Regions from separate parts of the Nosocomiicoccus ampullae genome, predicted to be linked through region 3. Evidence: riboswitches for the same ligand, from Rfam matches in the RefSeq annotation. Region 3 holds a riboswitch; each other region holds the start of a gene.
What was found. A riboswitch is a leader RNA that binds a small molecule or an ion and turns the genes downstream of it on or off. The one in region 3 is predicted to bind S-adenosylmethionine.
Positions count from the first base shown of each region.

Region 1: it holds a riboswitch for S-adenosylmethionine, as region 3 does, so the genes downstream of both, KPF49_RS01570 (methionine ABC transporter ATP-binding protein) here and metK (methionine adenosyltransferase) in region 3, are expected to answer to the same signal.
Region 2: it holds a riboswitch for S-adenosylmethionine, as region 3 does, so the genes downstream of both, KPF49_RS00175 (MerR family transcriptional regulator) here and metK (methionine adenosyltransferase) in region 3, are expected to answer to the same signal.
Region 4: it holds a riboswitch for S-adenosylmethionine, as region 3 does, so the genes downstream of both, KPF49_RS07755 (methionine ABC transporter ATP-binding protein) here and metK (methionine adenosyltransferase) in region 3, are expected to answer to the same signal.

Region 1 covers NZ_CP079110.1:294,669-300,697, forward strand. Annotated here, with positions in the region: gene aroD (type I 3-dehydroquinate dehydratase) at 1-375, shown strand, start outside; gene KPF49_RS01555 (Spx/MgsR family RNA polymerase-binding regulatory protein) at 379-738, shown strand; gene gcvH (glycine cleavage system protein GcvH) at 819-1,199, shown strand; gene KPF49_RS01565 (thioredoxin family protein) at 1,259-1,585, shown strand; SAM riboswitch class I at 1,608-1,715, shown strand; gene KPF49_RS01570 (methionine ABC transporter ATP-binding protein) at 1,777-2,796, shown strand; gene KPF49_RS01575 (methionine ABC transporter permease) at 2,793-3,473, shown strand; gene KPF49_RS01580 (MetQ/NlpA family ABC transporter substrate-binding protein) at 3,489-4,331, shown strand; gene KPF49_RS01585 (DUF4870 domain-containing protein) at 4,449-4,811, shown strand; gene sufC (Fe-S cluster assembly ATPase SufC) at 5,620-6,029, shown strand, end outside.
Region 2 covers NZ_CP079110.1:38,252-44,280, forward strand. Annotated here, with positions in the region: gene budA (acetolactate decarboxylase) at 1-433, shown strand, start outside; gene lqo (L-lactate dehydrogenase (quinone)) at 461-1,957, shown strand; gene KPF49_RS08030 (SE2200 family small protein) at 1,979-2,080, shown strand; partial or broken gene KPF49_RS00175 (MerR family transcriptional regulator) at 2,126-2,470, opposite strand; SAM riboswitch class I at 2,632-2,730, opposite strand; gene KPF49_RS00180 (AAA family ATPase) at 2,894-4,765, shown strand; gene KPF49_RS00185 (5-methylcytosine restriction system specificity protein McrC) at 4,746-5,765, shown strand; gene KPF49_RS08175 (hypothetical protein) at 5,975-6,029, opposite strand, start outside.
Region 3 covers NZ_CP079110.1:1,022,628-1,028,656, forward strand. Annotated here, with positions in the region: gene KPF49_RS05220 (NERD domain-containing protein) at 1-696, opposite strand, end outside; gene metK (methionine adenosyltransferase) at 787-1,962, opposite strand; SAM riboswitch class I at 2,047-2,157, opposite strand; gene pckA (phosphoenolpyruvate carboxykinase (ATP)) at 2,293-3,867, shown strand; gene ytkD (RNA deprotection pyrophosphohydrolase) at 3,899-4,354, opposite strand; gene yidD (membrane protein insertion efficiency factor YidD) at 4,423-4,647, shown strand; gene menE (o-succinylbenzoate--CoA ligase) at 4,648-6,021, opposite strand.
Region 4 covers NZ_CP079110.1:1,495,293-1,501,321, reverse strand. Annotated here, with positions in the region: gene KPF49_RS07775 (SLC13 family permease) at 1-697, opposite strand, end outside; gene KPF49_RS07770 (TipC family immunity protein) at 954-1,418, shown strand; gene KPF49_RS07765 (hypothetical protein) at 1,451-2,005, opposite strand; gene KPF49_RS07760 (DUF1307 domain-containing protein) at 2,149-2,685, shown strand; SAM riboswitch class I at 2,859-2,961, shown strand; gene KPF49_RS07755 (methionine ABC transporter ATP-binding protein) at 3,037-4,071, shown strand; gene KPF49_RS07750 (methionine ABC transporter permease) at 4,055-4,705, shown strand; gene KPF49_RS07745 (MetQ/NlpA family ABC transporter substrate-binding protein) at 4,728-5,540, shown strand; gene KPF49_RS07740 (MFS transporter) at 6,018-6,029, shown strand, end outside.

The DNA.
Region 1 (6,029 bases), 730 kb from region 3:
CGAGATATGGAATTTATCTTCTCGCTAAAATCTCGCGGAATTAAAGTGTTATTTAGTCATCATGATTTTGAAAAGACGCCAAGTGAAAAAGAAATCGCGTCTATTCTAGAAGGTATGAATGACTATTTTCCAGATTATTATAAGCTTGCGTATATGCCAAATAATAGCGAAGATGTTGAGTTATTGTTTGAAATGTTGAAACGCTATAAAAAAGAGTATGGAAATGTGATTATAACTATCGCGATGGGGGAATTAGGTAAAATAACAAGAGTTGCAACATATCCTTATAACTCTGCATTTACTTATGGATGCTTAAATACTCCACAGGCCCCAGGGCAAGTCGAAATAAAAATGTTAAGAGAGGTATATGAATAGTAAATGAATAAATTTTATGAGTACAAAAAATGTACAACGTGTCGTAAAGCTAAGAAGTATTTAGAAGAACAAGGTGTCGATTTAGAAGTGATTGATATGGTTGAAGAACCACCTTCAGAATACGAATTAAAAGACATTATCAGTAAAGCTGATAATTATGAAATTGATCAGTTCTTTAATACACGTGGTAAAGTATACAAAGAACTTGGTTTAAAAGAAAAACTTGATGACTTATCGTTTGATGAAAAAATCGAGTTATTAACGAGTAACGGCATGCTAATTAAACGTCCAATGCTTGTCACTGAAAAAGGTGTTATACTCGGCTTTAAAGAAGAAAAATACGACGAGTTACTCGAATTATAATATTAAGTTTTGATTTGTTTATATTCATAAAATATGAGATACTAAATGTAGTAGGATATATAATATAGGGGGTTTTTGTTTTGGTAACACCAAACAACTTAAAGTATTCAGAAGATCACGAATGGGTAAAGGTTGACGGTGATACTGTAACTATCGGTATTACTGAGTTTGCTCAATCAGAATTAGGAGACATCGTATTCGTTGAATTACCAGACGAAGGTGATGAACTTGAAAAAGGTGAAGACTTCGGTTCAGTAGAATCAGTTAAAACTGTTTCTGAACTTTATGCACCAGTATCAGGTGAAGTTATTGAAATTAACGAAGAGCTTGAAGATAGCCCAGAGCTAGTAAACGAATCTCCATACGAAGAAGCTTGGATGTTAAAAATTAAACTTTCAGATGAGTCACAACTTGACGAATTAATGGATGCTGCTGCATACGACGAAATGATTGGACAATAATTCTTTATAAAACTCTAGACAGCTGTCTAGAGTTTTTTCTTTCGAGAAAGGTATTTTATATGAGACATAAAATCACAGAAGAAGCATTAAATGAAATAGTGAATAGTAGTGGTGTAAATGTCATTTACGGATATACGTCGATGTGTGCAACGTGTAAGCTCGCAGAATCATTTTTAGATCTTGCGGTTCAAGTTGTCCCACTAAATGTTACAAAAATTGATTTAAACTACTATGAATCTTTTATAAAACAATATAAAATTCATAGTGTACCGGCCTTACTTATATTTAAAGACGGAACTTTACAAGAAGAAGTTTATGCATTTGAGTCGGTGACTAAAATTGTCGAAATATTTAAAAATTATGTTGACAATAAAAATATGCAATGATATTATTAATCAAACTTAATAATTCTTATCCAGAGTGGTGGAGGGAAGTGCCCAATGAAACCACGGCAACCGTCTATTTAGACAAGGTGCCAATTCACTGAATGATCGATGGATCATTCGAAGATGAGAAGCGATACGTAAAAAGCTTACTCATCTTTTGAGTAAGCTTTTTTAATGGAGGAATCTACTAAATGATTGATATTAAAAATGTCAATAAAATATTTAAAACAAAAAATAAGACAGTTACAGCTGTCGATGACGTATCGCTAAATATTCATAAAGGTGAAATATTTGGCATCATTGGTTATTCTGGCGCTGGTAAATCCACTTTGATTCGTTTGTTAAACGGTCTTGAAACACTTTCAAGTGGTGATATTGTGATTGGTGATGACACTATTAACAAACTATCAAAGAAAAATTTGAGAAAAAAACGTCAAAAAGTTTCAATGATTTTCCAACATTTCAATTTACTTTGGTCACGCACAGTATATGAAAATATTCGTCTCCCCCTTGAAATCGCTGGCGTGCCTAAAAACGAAATGGATCGTAAAGTATCAGAATTAATCCGACTGGTTGGACTTACGGGAAGAGAACACAACTATCCGAGTGAACTTTCTGGCGGACAAAAACAACGTGTTGGTATTGCACGTGCATTATCCAATGATCCAGAAGTATTACTATGTGACGAGGCAACGAGTGCATTAGACCCACAGACGACTGATGAGGTTCTCGATTTACTCGTAAAAATTCGTCAAGAACTCGGTCTAACGATTGTCATGATTACACATGAAATGCAAGTCATCAGAAAAATTTGTGACCGAGCTGCAGTAATGGAAGATGGTAAAGTCATCGAGGTCGCACCAATCATTGAATTATTCCAAAACCCTAAGTCTTCCGTGACAAAACGATTTGTACAAGATGAACTTGAAGATGAGGATATTGATGTACAAATTAAAACAATTAAAGAAAGTTTTCCAAACTCAACCGTTCTTAAACTTGGTTTTGTTGGTACAAAAGCAAATCGTCCAGTTGTATCTCAAGTCATTAAAGAATACGATCTTGATTTAAACGTACTTTCTGGAAATATTAAACAAACGAATGATGAGTCATATGGACACCTCTATATCGCTACTGAAGTCGATAGTGAAAAACTGGATGAGATTATTGATAAGTTTGAAAGTGAGAAAGTCTCTGTGGAGGTGGTCAAATGAACGAGATAAAAGAAATGTTTAGCTTTGAACATGTGAAACTCGATGTACTATGGCAATCGACTGTAGAGACACTCACTATGACAGGTATTGCGACACTATTTTCTTTTGTATTCGGAATTATATTAGGTATTATTTTATTCCAATCATCAAAAAGCAAAACTAAAGCATCAAAACCAGTATACGGTGTTACATCGTTTGTCGTGAACTTATTCCGTGCAATTCCATTTATTATTTTAATCATCTTACTCATACCATTTACTAAAGCACTTATGGGAACGATGATGGGTGTATGGGGTGCGATGCCAGCACTAATTATTGGATCGTCACCATTCTACGCAAGACTTGTTGAAATTGCTTTAAAAGAAGTGGACAAAGGTGTCATTGAAGCAGCCGAATCAATGGGTGCAAACCAGTGGGAAATCATTCGAAAAGTATTATTACCTGAAGCACTTCCAGCACTAATTTCTGGTATAACAGTCACTGCAATCATGCTAGTTGGTTCAACGGCGATTGCTGGTGTTATCGGTGCAGGTGGACTTGGTAGTTTAGCTTATATGGTTGGATTCACAAGAAGTCAACCAGACGTCACACTAGTCGCAACGATTGTTATTTTAATTATAGTATTTGTAATTCAAATTTTAGGAGATACGATTGCTCGCGCAGTCGATAAAAGATAAAAGGAGACCTAGCTCATGAAAAGATTTTTATTCGCTTTAGTATTATTATTCACTGTGACACTTGCTGCTTGTAATAACTCAGATGATTCTTCTAATGATTCATCAAATGAAGAAGCTTCTAACGATGAAGTAAAAAAATTAACAGTAGTTGCAACACCAGTACCACATGCTGAAATTCTCGAAGAAGCAAAACCATTACTTGAAGATAAAGGCATTGATTTAGACATTAAAGTAGTTAACGACTATAACACACCGAACCAAATGTTAGAAAGTGGCGATGCGAACGCTACATTCTTTGCGCATATTCCGTACTTTAATAACTTACTAAATGAAGGATTCGACTTTGAAAACATTGGTCCAGTACACTTAGAGCCAATCGGTGCATACTCTAACGATTATGATTCATTAGAAGATTTACCAGATGGTGCAAAAGTTTTAATTTCTAACAACTTACCAGACGAAGGACGCGTTTTAAAATTCTTCGTAGACCACGATCTAATCACACTTAAAGATGGTGTTGACCCAATTGAAGCAACGTTAGATGATATCGAAGAAAACCCTCATGATTTCAAATTTGATAATCAAACAGCACCAGAAATCATGGTAAAAGCATATGAAAATAACGAAGGAGACGTATTCTTCATCAACTCAAACTATGCGATTGACTCAGGATTATCACCAAAAGAAGAAGCAATTGAACTAGAAGCGGCAGACTCAGATTACGTAAACGTTGTAATTGTAAGAAGTGAAGACAAAGACGATGAAGCACTAAACACACTTGTTGAAGTATTACAAAGTGACGATATTAAATCATTCATTGATGAAAATTATGACGGTGCTGTAATCTCAGCTGAATAATCAATTTAACATGAACACGGCTTTTATGCCGTGTTTTTTATTTGAATGTTTAAGTGCGTTTATAAAATCTAAATAATTGGGTATATAATTATATGACAAAATTTATGGGGGAAAATTATGGATAATTTCGAGCAAGATAAAAATTACACATATGAAACTCGTCCCGTGTTTGACAATCAAATTGTAATGTTGTCATATTTATCACTCTTTATTTCAGCGTTCATTGCGCCTTTAATTATTTGGGCCATTAAAAAAGATGATGATCCTGAAACAGGAGAAGCTCTAGCTGACGTTTTAAATTTCACACTTTCATATACGATTTATACGATAATATCTTCAGCTTTAATGGTTCTTGTGATTGGTTTTATTACAACACCTATTTTAGGAGTTATGGTTACAATTTTTACAATTATTGGTGCTGTGAAATCAGCAAATGGTGAAAGATATTTACCACCATTAACAATTCGTTTCATTAAGTAAGGATAACGCATGTGTTTTACACATGCGTTTTTTCTTATGACAGGATTTCAGCGTGTTTGAGTGACTGTGGTGTTTTTTTATCTTAAAAGATAGTAGAGAATTACACGATCATTTAGGATAAATGACTGTTTATCCAAAGAGAAAGTGCATAGTTACACTATGATTTGCGATAAAGCGTCGCTTATCCAAAGAGAAAGTGTATAGTTACACTATAACTTAAGATAAAATGCTGGCTATCCAAAGAGATAGTGCATAATTACACTATGATTTGCGATAAAGCTCCGTCTATCTAAAGAGATAGTGCACAATTACACTATGACTTGCGATAAAATACCGACTATCGAAAGAGAAAGTGCATAGTTACACTATGATTTGTGATAAAGTTCCGTCTATCTAAAGAGATAGTATATAATTACACTATGACTTCCGATAAAGCTCCGTCTATCCAAAGCGATAGTGCATAATCACACTATGACTTGCGATAAAATGCCGTCTATCCAAAGAGATAGTGCACAATTACACTATCGCTTCCGATACCCCCAAACTAATCCCGAAATAGCACACATCTCCTATCGAAAAATCCCAAGCTGCACCATAACTCCCATCAATCATTCTCTATTTTCATCTTTTACTTGATTTTTATTCTCAATATATTGAATCGTCGATAGGGAGGTATAATACTTCAAATATAGGCATATATAAGGTACAATATAGACATTCGCACATTAGTGAAACTTTGACTATAGTTTAGAATTATTATAAACTGTTAAAGAGAAAATAAATTCAATCTAACTGGAGGATTATTAGGATGACATCTGTTCTAGAAATCAAAGACTTACATGTCGAAATTGAAGGAAAAGAAATACTTAAAGGTTTAAACCTAACACTTAAACAAGGTGAGATTCACGCTGTAATGGGACCAAACGGTACAGGTAAATCTACACTTTCTCAAGCAATTATGGGTCACCCATCATATGATGTTACTCAAGGTGAGATCTTACTTGATGGTGAAAACGTGCTTGAAATGGAAGTAGATGAGCGTGCACATGCTGGTTTATTCCTAGCAATGCAGTATCCATCAGAAATCTCTGGTGTTACAAACTCAGATTTCTTACGTTCAGCAATTAACTCAAGTCGTGAAGAAGGCGACGAGATTAACTTAATGCAATTTATCAAAAAATTAGATAAAAACATGGAATTCTTAGATATGGATCCAGA
Region 2 (6,029 bases), 560 kb from region 3:
ATCTGAGGCAGTACTAAAAGAAGTTGAATCTCATATGATAAGTAAAAACTTATTTTCAGCTGTGAAGATCACTGGTACATTTAAAATGATGCACATTCGTACGATTCACGCTCAAGAAGAACCATATCAACGTTTAATAGAATCTGCGCGTGAACAAGTGGAGATTAAAGAAGAAAATATTACAGGTACGTTAATTGGATTTTATACACCAGAGCTATTTCATGGAGTGAGTGTTGGAGGATTTCATAATCACTTTGTGGATGAAAATGAAAAATTTGGTGGACATGTATTAGATTTTGAGGTTTTAGATGGAACAGTTGAAATACAAAACTTTGAAACATTTGAGCAACAACTCCCTCTGACTAATGAATCATTCAACAAATCAGAAATGGACAATGAGAAAATAAGAAAAGAGATTAGAGAAACTGAATAAAAACTTTAAAGGAAAGGATTATATATTATGACTAAATCAGATAATCAGCATAAAGATATTGTTGTTATAGGCGCGGGTGTGATTGGCACTTCGGTAGCAACTGTACTTTCAAAAGTGAGCCCGAACTGGAATATTGATATGTATGAAAGATTAGATGAAGCTGGAATCGAGAGTTCGAATGAGAAAAATAATGCAGGTACAGGACATGCTGCATTATGTGAGTTAAACTACACAGTTCAACAAGCGGACGGAACTATTGACGCTTCTAAAGCTGAAGAGATTAATGAACAATTTGAACTATCTAAACAGTTTTGGGGCAGTTTAGTTAAAAATGGTGATATTTCTAATCCAGAGGAATTTATTCAGCCATTACCGCATATTAGTTTTGTAATGGGTCCAACTAACGTTGAATTTTTACGAAAACGTTATGAAAAACTAAAAACAATTCCTATGTTTGACAACATCGAATACACTGAAGATATTGAAACAATGAGAGAATGGATGCCATTAATGATGCGAGATCGTAAGTCTAGTCAGCTAATGGCAGCAAGTAAAATCGATGAAGGTACCGATGTGAACTATGGTACTTTAACTCGTAAATTAGCAAAATATTTAGAGCAGAAATCTAATGTTTCATTAAAATATAATCATGAAGTGATTGATTTAACTCAACGAGAAGATGGCAAATGGGAAGTTATTGTAAAAAATAGAGCGACTAAAGAAAAATTTACTAAAGTAGCTGATAAAGTATTTATCGGTGCTGGAGGTTACTCTATTCCATTACTTCAAAAAAGTGGGATATCTCAGAGAAAAAATGTCGGAGGTTTCCCGATTACTGGTCAATTCTTAGCGTGTAAAAATAAAGATATTATTAAACAACATAATGCAAAAGTTTACAGTAAAGAGCCTCTAGGTAAGCCACCAATGACTGTACCGCACCTCGATACACGTTATATCAATGGTGAAAGTACGTTACTATTTGGCCCATATGCGAATATTGACCCTAAATTCTTAAAATATGGATCGTTCTTTGACTTATTTGGCTCAGTAAAACCTTATAACATTACGACGTTATTATCATCAGCGGCTAAAAATATACCACTTATTAAATACTCAATTGACCAAATGGTTATGACTAAAAAAGGTTATATGAACTATTTAAGAACATTCATACCTGATGCAAAAGATGAAGATTGGGAATTATACACTGCTGGTAAACGTGTTCAGGTAATTAAAGACGACGACGAATATGGTAAAGGATATGTTGCGTTCGGAACAGAGGTTGTGAACTCTGATGATAATTCTGTCATTGCAGTATTAGGAGAATCACCAGGTGCTTCAATATCATTCTCTGTAGTTCTTGAAGCATTAGAGAAAAACTTTAAAGAAGATCGTGAACTCTGGGGACCTGCAGTTAAAAAATTAGTACCGTCATATGGTAAATCACTCATTAATGACGAAAAGCTTATGAGAGAAACTCGTAGAGAAACATCTGAAAACTTAAATTTAAATTATTATAATTAATTTTAAAAAGAGGTTGTATTAATGAAAAAAACAGTGATTATTTTCAGCGTTATTTCAGCGTTATTAGTAGCATTTAAATTATATCAAGATAAAGTCAACGAAATGCCTAATATAGAATATTAATTAGTAAAAGAAGTCCGTGATACTAGTTTGGTCACGGACTTCTTTTTATATAAGACTTTCTTTATTTAATTCTTCTTCAATGAGTTTAATATGTGAGTTGATAAGGTTTTTTTGATCATTTAAAAATTTTAAATGTGCTTTTAAAAATGTTTGAATTTCAATTTTATTATCGTAAAGCATGTTTGTATTTTTCTTAATTTCCTTTAGGGGCATGTTTAAATTACTTAAACATTGAATGAATTTTATCATTTCAATATCATCTTTTGAATATCATCTTTTATTATTATGATCTCGCTTAATATTTTTTAGTATTCCTTTTTTCTCATAGTAGCGCAACCTACTTTTAGAAATATCACAATAATTCGCAACATATTCTATGACTACTTGCAAGGTTGTTTACTTTCATTTTTTTGCTTCCTCAAGCTGATCGTACAATTCTAGTACCCTATCGTAACTCTGTCTTTCATCAATACATTTCATTAAATATAATCTCCTTTAATTAATTATATTCAATAAAATAGCCCTTCAAATTAAGAAGAGCGTCCAAGGTCTTCTTATCTTTCAGTACAAACTGTTGGAATTGGCACATCGCTAAAAGCTGTTGCCGGAGTTTCACAGGGCCAAATCCCTCCACTCACTCTTAATAAGAGAACTATTCTATTGATTACTAATATTATAGCATACTATTTGTGATTTCTGAAGTTGATGATAACGCATAGCGATACATCTAAATTTAATGATATAATTAGTGTTGATAAGATATTTTAACATATAAATAACGCTATGAATTACCTTTAAAGATAGGAGGATTTTATGGATAATGTAATTAAGGTACATTTAGTTGGATCAGATTATAATGCCTCTGGTGTTTATGATTTTGATAAAAAAACTATAATTATTTTTAAAGGAAGTAAAATTAAAAGTCATTTAAATGATATCATTAAAGAGGATTTTCCAGATATTATTGAACTTAGGAAACGACTTTATGATGAAAATATACTCACTAATAATGAGTTTATTGAAGATTATGAGTTCGATGATATCAATGTTACTACTAGACTTATATCTTCGAATGATTCTTCTAAAGAAGTATGGAAATTAAGTAATAACTCTTCACTTCAAAAGTACGAAAACCAACTTTCTCATCAAAAGCAGTTTATTGAATTCTATACGAGTTTTAAAGTTGACGATTTGGAAGAAAAAATAAAAGCTCAAGCAGAGGTTATTAAAAGATTTCAATCATTATATCCTCTACATAAGTTACCAAATTTGACGTTAAAAGAATTCGATCAAAGAGGTTCGAATGAGAGTTTTATGTACTTAATAGAATTTGGAACTAGAGAAATAGCGTCAGGGTTTTTAGGAAATAATAGAAATAAACTTTTCTTTCAGAATAAAGATGGAACTTATGATAGTATTAATTATTTTAAAAATAAGTATCCTAATGAAACAGTTGATGAACGACTGTCTTTATTTTTAAATCAGCTATATGAGATGATTGTAAATTTTGATAAAAATACTTATGTGAATCAACCACCTCGTAATATTAATACAATTCGTGGGAAACTCATTATGATATATCGCCCAGGCGAGCTGATTACATTTAATTCTAAAAATAAGTATGATGCGTTACATAAGCATTTAGGTTTACCTTATGAAAATCTCGATTCGGTTGAACTTAATATCGAGATGCAAAAGTTCTTAAATAAGAATGAGATAAAGGTGAATGTAACGGAAGCTGCAGAAATTTTAGAGGCGTATTATCAAGAATATATTAATTATAAAAATACTAATAAAGTAGTTGGAGATACGAACAATATGAACTCTATATCTGACGATATTTTTCTTTCTAAGGAGGAAATAAATCAAATATTACGATTACTGCAACGTAAAAAATCAATAATATTTACTGGTCCTCCTGGCGTAGGTAAAACTTTTATAGCTAAAAATTTAATTAATAAATATTTTAGTGATGTTGCTGAGTCTAGTATTGAAATGGTTCAATTTCATCAAAGTTATTCTTACGAAGAGTTTATTGAGGGATTAAAACCTCAAATGGATGGTAGTTTTTCTACGGAGAAAGGTATTTTTTATAATATATGTAAGCGAGCTGAAAATGATCCGGAAAAAGATTATTTTCTAATTATTGACGAAATTAATCGTGGTAATACATCGAATATATTTGGAGAGTTATTGTTATTATTGGACAGTGATAAACGTTCTAATTATGAAATTCGTTTAACATACTCTAAAGAAACATTTTCGATTCCTGAGAACCTATATATTATTGGGACGATGAATATGGCAGATCGATCATTATCAATAATTGATTACGCGCTACGTAGACGTTTCGCGTTTTTTAACATCGAACCTGCTTTTGATAAAAAGAAATTTGAAATGCATTTATGTAATGTTATGAATTTAACACAGAAAGATATTAATAATATTGTGTCAACAATGTCTAATATAAATTCAAAAATAGAAAAGACTATAGGAATAGATTTTGTAATAGGACATAGTTATTTTATAGAAAATGATGATATAGATGACGTAAAACAATGGTTAGAAGATATATTTGAATTTGAGGTTATGCCATTATTAAGAGAATATTATTATGATAACAACGAAAAAATTAAAGAATTTAGATATTTTATTGAGGAATTATATGAAAAATATTCCGATTAAAAATATTTATTATATGGCATTATATGCATTAGATTTATTGGATTATAAATATGAATTTGATTATAAAAATTATGAAAAAGTTGAATCTATTCATGATGTACTATTGAGTATGTATTTAAGGTCTTTAAAGAATTTAGAATCTAAGGGGCTAAGAAATGAATATATTCGAGAGGATCAAAAATCTTACTTTATAAAAGGTAAAATTAATGTTTTAGAAAGTTTACGGCAAGTTGATGGATCTTATATATCTGAAGTTGATAATTTTAGTGAAGACAACTTGTTAAATCAAATATTAAAAGCACAACTTGTTTATCTAAGTCAATTTGATTCCAAATTCAGACGTGACATTGGACATTTACTACTAAAATTTCAAAATGTTAGGCTGATTAATTTAAAAGGTATCACCTATCCTAAAAACTTTAATCGCTTGAATAATCATTATAGATTTTCATTACAAATAGGAAAATTTCTATATGAAAGTTCAATTCCCTCGGAGCAAAACAAAGACACATATTTTAAACAAATAAACGATAATGAAATTATGCACCAGTTGTTTGAGTCATTTATATTTAAATACTACTTAAAAGAACATCCGTATATAGTTAAAAAACGCAGTTACAGTTGGAATCTTAATCCACTTGCAGGTAGCGATATAGATTTAATACCGACTATGAATACGGATATAGAAATTGAAACACCAAATAAATATTATGTTATTGATGCTAAATACTATCAATCAGCATTTAGTGAACGTTATAAAAGAAGATTTAAATCGGAGAATATGTATCAAATTTATGCATACATGAATCGGGTTGAATCGAAAAATAAGATTATACAAGGTATTTTATTATATCCAAGTAATGGATATGACTTTTTTGAGCAATTTATACTGGAGGATGGTAAAATAATCTCCTTCAAAACAGTGAATCTGAGTGAAAGTTGGACTCGTGTGAAAAATGACTTAGATGAAATTTTTTGGGACACTTACAATGATTACTAATAAATAATGGTTAACGTTACTAACAATTTATTTCTAAAACGATAATATTAAACCATTTAAAAAGCTAAAAATAACGCTGTTCGTTATTTTTAGCTTTATTTTATAAACTATAGAGTTATGAATATCTTTAAAAGAAATTTCCGATTAAGCATAAAACAAAACATAGTCTAATTTTACGCCCAGTATGGACTATCCCATACTTTTAAAGCTTATCTTAAGTTTTTCTCTTTTGCTGATTTATAGAGTTCGTATCCCCATGATATG
Region 3 (6,029 bases):
TAATTTAAGTACGTTTCTAAGCTTTTCAGCAGTTGTTTCTGTTTCTTTTATTGTGTCGTTATAATAATTAACAGATACTTTTTCATCATTTTCTTTTTCAAAAATTAGCGTTTGTTCTTTTTGCGAATCTAAGTTTAAGAGTTGGAAAATTCCTTCTAAATATGGGATTTCATCGAACTGCTCATCTGTCACTCCATGTAAAATATGTCCACTCCAATATTTAGAGTCAATTAAGTAAATTCCTGTACGTGTTAAAACAAGATGATCAATTTTACGCGTATTCGTAAAGTTTCTAGATGGTAAGTAAATATTAGAAAGAATATACATATCTGATTCACGAATTCTTTCTTCAGTGACGAGTTTATTTTTAAAGTTTAGTAACGCAAGATCTGTCAAATATTCACCCTTATCGACAGTAAACTGTTGTAAACTCGATAATTTATTGTTTAACAATGTTGTATCTTCTAGATATTTTTCATTTAAATTTGATAACTCTTTTTTATGAGCCATACGCTCATCTTCCTGTGTTTTTTCATAATTTTCAATGAGTGTCGCTTCTTTATTTTTAAATAATTTTTCATTTTCTGTAACTTCATTACGATGCTTTATGTAATAGATTAAAAATGAAATTGCTATGATTACAAGTAAAGCCGCAACAATTATAAAAAGTGGCTCTGTTAATATATCTGTAGACATATAATCTCTCCTTTTCTATTTAACTTTATTAATTATAGCAATTAATTAATAGAAATAAAAATAAAACAGCCACTTAAAGTGGCTGTAAAGCTAGTTTAAATAAGATTTTAAAACATCTGTCTTATCAAGTTTTTCCCATGGTAAATCAATGTCATGTCGACCAAAATGACCGTAGCTTGCTGTTTGCTTATAAATTGGACGCTGTAAATCTAACATTTTAATAATACCGTCTGGTGTTAACTTGAATTCTTTACGAATTGCTTCAGCAATTTTATAGTCTTCAAGCTTACCAGTACCAAATGTATTCACTGAGATAGAGACTGGATCAGCGACTCCAATCGCGTATGATAACTGTATTTCACATTGCTTTGAGAGTCCACTTGCGACAATATTTTTCGCAATGTATCTTGCTGCGTAAGCTGCAGAACGGTCAACTTTTGTCGGATCTTTACCACTAAATGCGCCACCACCGTGTCTAGCGTATCCACCATAAGTATCTACAATAATTTTGCGTCCTGTTAACCCTGCATCTCCGTGAGGGCCACCGATGACAAATCGACCCGTCGGATTAATAATAATACGTGTGTTTTCATCCACTAATTCTTCAGGAATAATAAAGTCAATAACCTCTTCTTTAATGTCTGACTTAATTTTTTCATGAGACACTTTTTCATCGTGTTGAGATGAAACAACGATTGTATCGATGCGTAGTGGTGTATCATTTTCGTCGTACTCAACAGTCACTTGAGTTTTTCCGTCTGGACGAAGATAATCTAAAACATCATTTTTACGTACTTCTGTTAGACGACGCGCGAGTTTATGCGCGAGTGTAATTGGTAATGGCATAAATTCCTCAGTCTCGTCTGTAGCATAACCAAACATTAAGCCTTGGTCCCCTGCCCCAGTTGTCCCTTTTTCTTTAGACTCGTTATCACCTTCACCATCTACACCTTGTGCGATATCTAGAGACTGCTCGTCGATTCCTGTAAGTACTGACATCGTTTTATAATCGTAGCCAAACTCAGCGTTCGTATAACCAATAGATTTTACTGTATTTCTAACAATTTTAGGGATGTCGACATAAGTAGACGTTGATATTTCTCCAACAATCATTGCTAGTCCCGTATTAACAACTGTTTCACAAGCCACACGTGCATCTTTATCGTCTTTAATAATCTCATCTAAAATCGCATCTGAAATTTGGTCTGCGACTTTATCTGGATGTCCTTCTGTAACTGATTCTGACGTAAATAATCTACGTTCCATATATTTTCTCCTCAACTATTTTATTAGCTATCTCTTACATTAAAAAAACCTTTTCTCAACACATAGAGAAAAGGCCACCCTTTTCTCTTATCGATCAGAAATAACTATTTCTGCAACCTTTAGCACCATACTTCTTAATCGAAGGGGTTGCTGGGCTTCATAGGGGGTACTCCCTCCACCGACTCTTGATAAGAGATAACTTGTCTATAACAATACACATAATAATAGAAGTTTTCAAGTACTTTTAAAATATATTGTGATTCATTGGAATCTTTTATCATGTTATAATAAACTAATAATGATAATTAATTTTTGGAGGCAACTAATATAATGTCAAACTCTGTAAATAAAATCGAAGCACTTGTTAAAAAAGATTCAACGAACAATCAATTATCTCGTGCAGAACTCGTTGAAGCCGCTTCAAGAAGAAACGAAGGTAAAGTCGCTAGTAATGGTGCTTTTACTGCTACAACTGGTAAATATACTGGACGAAGCCCAAAAGACCGCTTCATCGTTGAAGATGACGTAACTAGAGATACTGTTGATTGGGGCGAAGTTAACAAACCAATTAGTGGTGACGTATTTGATGCTTTACTTGAAAAAGTATTAAATTACTTAGACGACAAAGAAGAACTCTTCGTCTTTAATGGTTACGCAGGTGCAGACGAAGATACACGCTTAAATATTCGTGTCGTAAACGAATTCGCGTGGCATAACTTATTTGTTAAAGCATTATTCATTGATCCTGAAACAAAAGAAGAAGGTTTAAACATTTCTCCGGACTTCACAATCGTTTCAGCTCCATCATTTAAAGCAGATCCAGCAGTAGATGGAACAAATTCAGAAACATTTATCTTAGTAAACTTTGAAAAACAAATTGTTTTAATCGGTGGAACAGAATACGCAGGGGAAATGAAAAAGTCTATCTTCTCTGTGATGAATTTCTTACTACCACAAAATGATATTTTAAGTATGCACTGTTCAGCAAACGTTGGTGAAAAAGACGACGTTGCACTATTCTTCGGATTATCTGGAACTGGTAAAACAACACTTTCAGCAGATCCAAAACGCGGCCTAATTGGTGACGACGAGCATGGTTGGAATGAACACGGTGTATTTAATATTGAAGGCGGATGCTACGCAAAAGCCATTCATTTATCTGAAGAAAATGAACCTGAAATTTACCGTGCAATTAAGTTTGGCAGTGTATTAGAGAACGTTATTTTAGACGATGAAAGAAACCCTGATTATAATGATAATTCTCTCACAGAAAATACACGTGCTGCATATCCAATTAACCATATTGACAATGCGGTATTACCATCAAAAGCAGGACATGCAAAAACAATCGTTTTCTTAACAGCTGATGCATTCGGAGTACTTCCTCCAATCGCAAAATTAACAAAAGAACAAGCAATGTATCACTTCTTAAGTGGATTTACATCAAAACTTGCAGGTACTGAGCGCGGTGTAACGACTCCTGAGCCTGTATTCTCAACTTGTTTCGGTGCACCATTCTTACCATTACATGCATCAGTATATGCAGACAAACTTGGTGAATTAATCGACAAGCACGATGTGTCAGTATACCTTGTAAACACTGGCTGGACTGGTGGAGAGTACGGTGTTGGGGAACGTATGAACTTAAAATACACACGTAAAATGGTTTCAGATGCGGTTGAAGGCGAGCTTAAAAACCATGAATTCGTTACAGATGATGTATTTGGTCTACAAATTCCAACAGAAATTGAAGGTGTACCAAGCGAAGTATTAAATCCTAAAGATACTTGGGAAGATAAAGCTGCTTATGACGAAAAAGCAAATAACTTAATTGAATCATTTAAAGAAAACTTTAAAAAGTTCGGTGATGACGTAAAAGAAATCGCTGAAAAAGGTGGATTTTAATCCATAGAAAAAACGCAAATTGATTTTGGAATCAATTTGCGTTTTTATTTTTAGCTTTTTTATACAAATACATAATACAATCATCTTTTAATAAGATGCTTTTATCCGCTTCATTTATATCTTCAACTGAGTCATATAATACAGCGCCATTTGTTTCTAAGTAATCATTTTTATTTTCTATATTAGATAAACTCACTTTATACACTGCTTTAAAAAATGGATACTCTTCGTAAACTTTATAAGTCCCTAGATACTCGGTATTTTTTATGATTCCTCCGGTTTCTTCATAAACTTCACGTTTTAGAGCATCTATTGTCGTTTCTCCCGCTTCTACTTTTCCACCTGGAAACTCTATTCCTCTTTTTTTATGTTTCGTAAAGACATACTGATTTTTATATGTCGGGATTGCAAGACAATGCTTTGCTTCAATTGATTCGTCAAAAAATAATTCGACTAAATTTCCATTCTCATCATTAAATTGTTTCATGAGTTCACCTCAATTGATATTTTTTAATACGTTCGATATATTAAATTTAATTAGAAAAGATGGTGTTTATGAAAAAATTAATTTTAAAAATGATTCGTTTTTACCAAAGATATATTTCTCCAATGTCTCCACCGACGTGTCGATTTTATCCAACGTGTTCTCAGTATGCAATAGAAGCAGTTGAAGAACACGGTGCAATTAAAGGCAGCTATTTAGCGACACGTCGCATTTTAAAATGTCATCCGTTTCATGAAGGCGGCTTTGATCCAGTTCCACCAAAAAAGAGAAAATAATTAGTCGATATACGCCTCTCGGTTTAATTTTCTAGAAATTTTACCAGACGGCGTATATTTTATTTCGTCAACAATAATCACTTCTTTTGGATGTTTAAATCGTGCTAAATACTTATTAAATAATGCTTCTAACGTACTATTGTTCACTTTCTCTTCAACGATTAATACAGGGACTTGTCCCCATTTATCATCGTCTTTTTTAACGACAACACATGCATTTAAATCAGTATACTTTAATACGACATCTTCAATTTCTTTAGGGTATATATTCTCCCCACCACTTATTATTAAATCATCTCTACGATCTAAAATGTATAAGTAACCATCTTCTACTGCTGCAATATCTCCAGTATTAAAAAATTCATCTTCAATATTGATTTCAGCATTTAAATAACCGTTAGTTACGTTTTGGCCTTTAACGAGTAATTCACTGTTTTCATTAACATAGATATTATCATTTACTTTACCAACAGTACCGGATAATATTTTTTCATCATCATGAGAAATAATAACAATTTGTGAGCACGTTTCAGTCATTCCAAAACTATTATATACTGGTAAATTTAACGATATCGCAGATTTCAATAGCTTTGGTGTCGTGTTCGCCCCGCCCATTAAAATTGCCTGTAAACTACTTAAATCTTTTTTGTCTACATTTTCATCACTCATTATTCTACTGAGCATGACTGGTACAAACGACGTATGTGTGACTTTTTGCTGTTCGATTACATCGAGTACATGTTTAGTATTAAACTTATTATGAATAATTAACGTACATCCTGAAATAATTGCACGCATTAATATCGAGAATCCAGAAATATGAAAAATTGGATTCACCATCAGCCACGTACTATTTGAATCATATTTCAAACCCTTTTTCGCATTTAAATGTGATGCGTAGTGATTTAAATAAGTTTGCGTCACAGCTTTTGGACGCCCGGTTGTACCACTTGTAAACATAATTGATAATATATCATCATCATTCGCATCTAATTTTTCATATTCTACTTCTTTTAAATTTAATAGATCGTTATAATCAAATACTTTAGCTTCTACATCGTCTAATACACCTGAAACAATTGTTGAAAAAATCGTATCAACATTTACGTCACTCAGTTGATTGTTAATCTCTTTAGCTGAAAGTCTTGTATTAATCGTGACAATTTCAATATGCCGTTCAATTAAACTATGAATTAAAACCGCACTATCTAAACTATTATCTATATATACCCCGACTCTTTTAATATTAGGAAGTTTTTTAGAAAGTTCATGTACTTTATCTTGTAAATTTTTATATGTAAGAGAATCATTTTCGTAAATGATTGCGAGTTTGTCTGGATATTTTTTAGCATTCTCTATTAACCATTTGTTCAATTCAAACA
Region 4 (6,029 bases), 470 kb from region 3:
AGTTAATTGCCACTAAGTTTTGTGCCGCAGCTGTTTTAATACCGATGTTCCAAATTGAAACAGCTTGTACTGCAGTCATAACTAAAAGAGCAGCAAGTTTACTATCTTTAGAAATATTAAATGCTGTAATCATACCAATTAAAATTGGAATAACAGCGCCTGCACGTGCAGTTGCTGATGGAACGAAGAATGCTAGAATAATTGAAACGACAATACTTCCGATTACAATTCGAGAAGTTTTATTACCAACGAGTGATAATATGAAAAGTGCAAGACGTTTGTGTAAATTCGTTGATTGCATCGCAGCTGCTAAAAATAGTGCCGCAGCAACTAGCACAAGTGCAGGTGAAGAATACCCACTAAATGCGAGTCCTAGTGCATTTTTAGTACCAACAGGGTCAGCGCCAGATAAATCCCCTTTAGTTAAATATTGACCGAGCTCTCCAGTTGGACTAAATCCAATAAGTAATATAATAAGTGCTAAAATCATTACAGAAGATGTCGGATACGACACGGCTTCAGTTACCCACATAATAATTGCAAATGCTAAAATCGCAAGTGCCATATGTGCAACTACTGGTAAGTTGTCTGGTGTTGGAATAAGTAAAATTCCAATAAGAACTATAAATGCAATAATAGTCCATGTGACATTATTCAGTAGTTTCTTTTTTGGTTTTGTATCGTCTTTACGACTCATAAAAACCATTCCTTTCTTAAATTTTCTTCTTAATTTTATTTTAAATCATGAACGTTTCTTTATAAAAGAGAACGTTTGACAAAATTGTTATAAAATTTAGAGTCATTGTTTACATATATATTTTCCTATATAGTTCATACTAAATCAAGGTTTTTAGCCATATTATGTGAAAACAAGCACATTTTTTAAGAAGGTAGACAAAATTCGTTAAAAATTGCACAATGTAAATGAATATATATGAAATGGAGATCTAGTCATGAAGCGTCCTGTCTTTATAGTGCTCATTGTATTATTTGTTATATTTATAGTTTTTGCAGCGTTTAAAATCGCGAATCATGAAAAATACGAAAATGTATTTGAAGAAATTTACTCAATATCTAAAACAAAATATTCATCGTCTTCAACGCTTTTTGACAAAGAAGAAGATGAGATTGAGACAAAATATAAAGAGATCGAAAATGTTGAAAAGGTGTCCGTTGAATATCACTTTGAAGACGTTGGTGGTGGATTCATTGTTGAGATTACTGATAATGGTAGTACATACAAAGTGAAGTATAAAGCGGATGATAAAAAACTATACGAATCATTTAGTGGAGATTCTACAAAAGAAGCGGATTTAAAAGAAGTTTTTAACAAAGAATTTCTAGAAGACTGGTTCGAAACACGTTCGAGTCGATTCAGCATGGATAATTTAGGCGATGTGGAGATTGTAAAAGAGTAGTGAAAAACGAACGATTCTTTGAATCGTTCGTTTTAATATTTCTTATACCCATCTCTTATCATTTTCTTTTCAATTTGATGTTTAGTAAATGGCAGTGTCAAACCGATGAGTGTTTCGCTATTCGTATCGTTATTTAATGCTTGTTTCATATATGCTTTACCAATTAAGTGCTCACCATCACGATGATAGCTTGAGTCGACGTATTCAACGGTGTCAAAACTCATTACGCCATCAAGCACTTCTTTTTGAAGTTTTTGCTTTCTTTTTCTTAGCTCAGACTCTTCGATATTTCCCTCTTTTGTTGTAAATATCTCTGTTTTTTCAATTGAAATTGGATGATCATTTTCGTAAACGATTTTTACGATAGATGATGTATTATTAATGTCATTGACTTTTTTATAGACTACTTGGTTATCGTTATGAGTCGTTAGACTTTCTTTTTCGAGTTGTGCAGTATTTGTATCGTTTTGGTTTCGCTTAAAACGGTTATCAAACCGCATTGAAATGACAATCACTCCGACGAACAATAATATTATGAATATCCAACCACTAGTTGTGTGTGGCATCGCGAGTTTACCTAAAAACATTGTGTCACCTTCTTGAAAGTAGTATTCATATTCTACACATAATTCTAGAAAAAGAAACATTTAAACCTTATTGTAAACTTATTTGCACTACTGTTTAAATAGATTTAAACTTATGTCACGAACGAATTAAAGGTGGAGTGAATATGAAAAAGATAATTTTAACGTTTGTATCTTTAACAGTTGTAGTGACACTTGCTGCATGTGGCAAAGATGATAATAATGATGAGAAAAATTTAGAACAACCAGTTGAAAATAAAGAAAAAGACGAACAACCTAAAGATGATGAAAAAACAGAAACTGTCACATATGAAAAGAAAGAAGATGGTGTGGTCGTAAATGTTGACTTGACACATGATGGGGAAGAATTAATTCGACAAGTAACAACAACCACTGCAAAATATGATGAGATTGAAGCTGAAGATAAAGAAGAAGCAAAAGAGATGTTTGAAGAAATCGGTGCGTTAGATCAATTTGAAGATGAAAAAGGTTTAAACTATGATGTTGATTTTAAAGAAGATCACTTTGTTGAAACTCTAGACGTAGAGTATACAAAACTCAGTCAAGAAAGACTGAATGAACTCGCACGCCCTGCTGATGACAATGAAGAAGGTCGGTTTACAAAAGTGAGTTACGATTTAACTGTTAAAGACTTAGAAGAAGCTGGATTTAAGAAAAAATAAGAGTATTGAAAAAGATTAGTATCATTAAAAACTGGTGGTGTTATGGTCGGTAAGAACGTTAAATTTGAGATTGGTGCAGAATTCGAGATAATTGAATAAATATATAAAATTTTCAGAAAACTTGTTGACATTCATAATTAATTGAATTAAAGTTATATCCAACAATTTAATTTATCTTATCCAGAGAGGTGGAGGGACTGGCCCTTTGAAGCCTCGGCAGCGAGCATTTTTTATGTGTTGTGCCAATTCCAGTAGCTTATAGCTAGTAGATAAGAATAGCGTAAACCCTATTTTTATCTATATAAAAATAGGGTTTTTTATTTTGAAATATGTTGGTGGAAGGTGAATTTCGTGATTCAAATTGAAAATGTCTCAAAGACATTTGATCGTAAAGGTGTAAAAACTAATGCACTTAAAGATGTTTCACTAAATATAGAAAAAGGAGAAATATACGGCATTGTTGGATTTAGTGGTGCTGGAAAAAGTACGTTAATTCGTACAATTAACCATTTAACCGTACCGACAAGTGGTGAAGTAATTGTCGATGGTAAGCATTTAAGTCAAGCGAATAGTAAAGAAATTCGTGAAATTAAAAAGGATATCGGCATGATATTTCAACATTTTAATTTACTTAACTCAAAAACAGTATTTAAAAATGTAGCGATGCCACTGATTTTATCTGGTACTCCAAAAGAAGAAATAGAGCGCCGAGTGAACGAGTTGCTCGATTTTGTCGGTTTAAAAGATAAAGCTCAAAACTATCCAGATGAGTTATCTGGCGGGCAAAAGCAGCGTATCGGAATCGCGAGAGCACTCGCAACACAACCGAAAATTTTACTTTGTGATGAAGCAACAAGTGCTCTAGACCCTGAAACAACAGCGTCAATTTTAAGATTGCTAAAAAGAGTAAACGAAGAATATAACATTACGATTTTACTTATTACCCATGAGATGAGTGTTGTAAGAGAGATTTGTGACAAAGTTGCAATTATGGAAAATGGAGAAGTTATAGAGTCTGGTAGCGTCTTTGATATATTCTCTAATCCAAGCACGAAAACAGGAATTAAGTTTGTTAATACAGTGATGCATAGTGAAGTTCCGGACTTCGTCCTTAGATTATTGAGTGATGATCAAAGACGTCACATCTATCGACTGAATTTCATTGCAGATAGTGCAGGACAACCAGTGCTTAGTCAACTATCTAAGAGATTTGATGTTGAAGCGAGTGTATTATTTGGAAATATTACAGAGCTTCAAAGTACACCATTTGGAAATTTAATCGTCGAATTTATTGGTGAGGATAATGAGATTGAAAAAGTTAAAGAATTTTTAACAGAGCAAGAGGTCTTATATAGTGAGGTGACAAGAAATGTTAGTGAGTACTGATAAAATTTTAAGCGCACTCGTCGAGACACTTCAAATGGTGACAGTATCTTTTGTATTTAGTATTTTACTCGGAATACCACTTGGAGTATTACTATATGTCACAAGAAGTGGTGGAATCTTAGAAGAAAAAATTACATTTACAATTCTAAGTTTCGTCATTAACATTTTAAGATCCATTCCATTTATTATCTTACTCGTTGCGATTATTCCGTTTACGAGATTTGTTGTCGGAAGTTCAATCGGAACAGCAGCTGCGATTGTACCGATGGTCGTATACGCAGGACCATATATTGCAAGGCTCGTTGAGTCTTCGTTACTTGAAGTTGATGACGGGGTACTTGAAGCAGCGGACGCAATGGGGGCGACACCTCTACAGACGATTTTTAGATTTGTTATTCCTGAAGCACTCGGGTCATTAATCTTAAACTTTACAATTGCAACAATCGGTCTAGTCGGAGCGTCAGCAATGGCTGGAACAGTTGGCGGTGGCGGTATTGGTGACTTAGCAATTACATACGGTTATCAACGATTTGATGGAGCGACGATGTTAGTGACAGTAATCATCCTTGTTATTTTAGTTCAAGGATTACAATCACTCGGAAACGGATTATCAAAAATAGTCAGAAGAAAGTAAAATTAAAGGAGAAATTTTTATTATGAATAAATTACGTGTATTACTTTTAGCACTTATATCTTTAGTTGTTCTTAGCGCATGTGGCAGTAACGAGAAAGTAAAAATCGGAGTCAGTGGTACAGATACGACTGTTTGGGATCATGTCGCTGAAAAAGCGAAAAAAGAAGGTATAGATATTGAAATTGTATCATTTAACGACTACGTTCAACCAAATACTGCACTTGCCGATGGAGATATTGATGCGAACTCATTCCAAACCGTTGCATACTTCGATGAATTTATTAAAGAAAGAGATTTAGATTTAGTACCGATTGCAACGACTAACTTAGCACCAATGGGGATTTACTCTAATAAAATTAATGATTTAAGTGAGTTAGAAGAAGGAGACACAGTTGCATTACCAAACGACGTTTCAAACCAAGGACGTGCGTTAATGCTCTTAGAAGAAGCGGGTGTCATTAAATTAGTTGATAACTATAACGGTTTAGACTCAATTGAGGACGCAGTTGTTGAGAATAAGAAAAATATTCAATTTAAAGAAGTTGCACCAGCACAAATTCCGAGAACTTTAGATGACGTAACAGCAGGCGCAATTAATAACGGAATCGCTCGTGACGCTGGACTTGATATTCAAAATGATTCGATTTTCTTAGAAGATGACACAGCAACACCATATGTTAATATCATCGCAGTACGCGCAGAAGATAAAGACAACGAAACTTTAAATAAAATTGCTGAACTTTACCAAGAAGATGATACGAAAGATCTTATTTTAGAAACATATGATGGTGCGTTAATTCCAACGTTCATTCCACTTGAAGATATCGGTTGGTAAAGTAAACCCACGTTTATAATGATATGTTACCCAAGTTGTACTAATTGGTATTATGCTGATTTTAAGGTATGTCTCTTGAAGAATTCAGGAGACATACTTTTAATTTGAGCTAAATTCTATATTTTTATAATAATCGATAGATTCATTGCTAATTCTAATTTTTTTATATTTTTAAACACCTCACTATAAATAATAACTATATGAATGATGAATAAGCTAATAGATAAGGTGATTTTAAAAAAAATCGAGATATTTTAAAAATTAAAATATTCTGAGAATATATTTGAAAACGATTTCTATATTGTGTATTATTTAGAATAAATGAAAGAAAAGAGTAGGTAATTACAGATATAATTATGAAAAAGTAAGGCGTGTTTAGGAGTTCTGGTTTAATTGGATTAATGAATAGATTTAATAATAATGACCGTAATTACTATGTATTTATTGATAGTTATTTTGATAATAAGGAGGGAAATAATGACTAAAGAA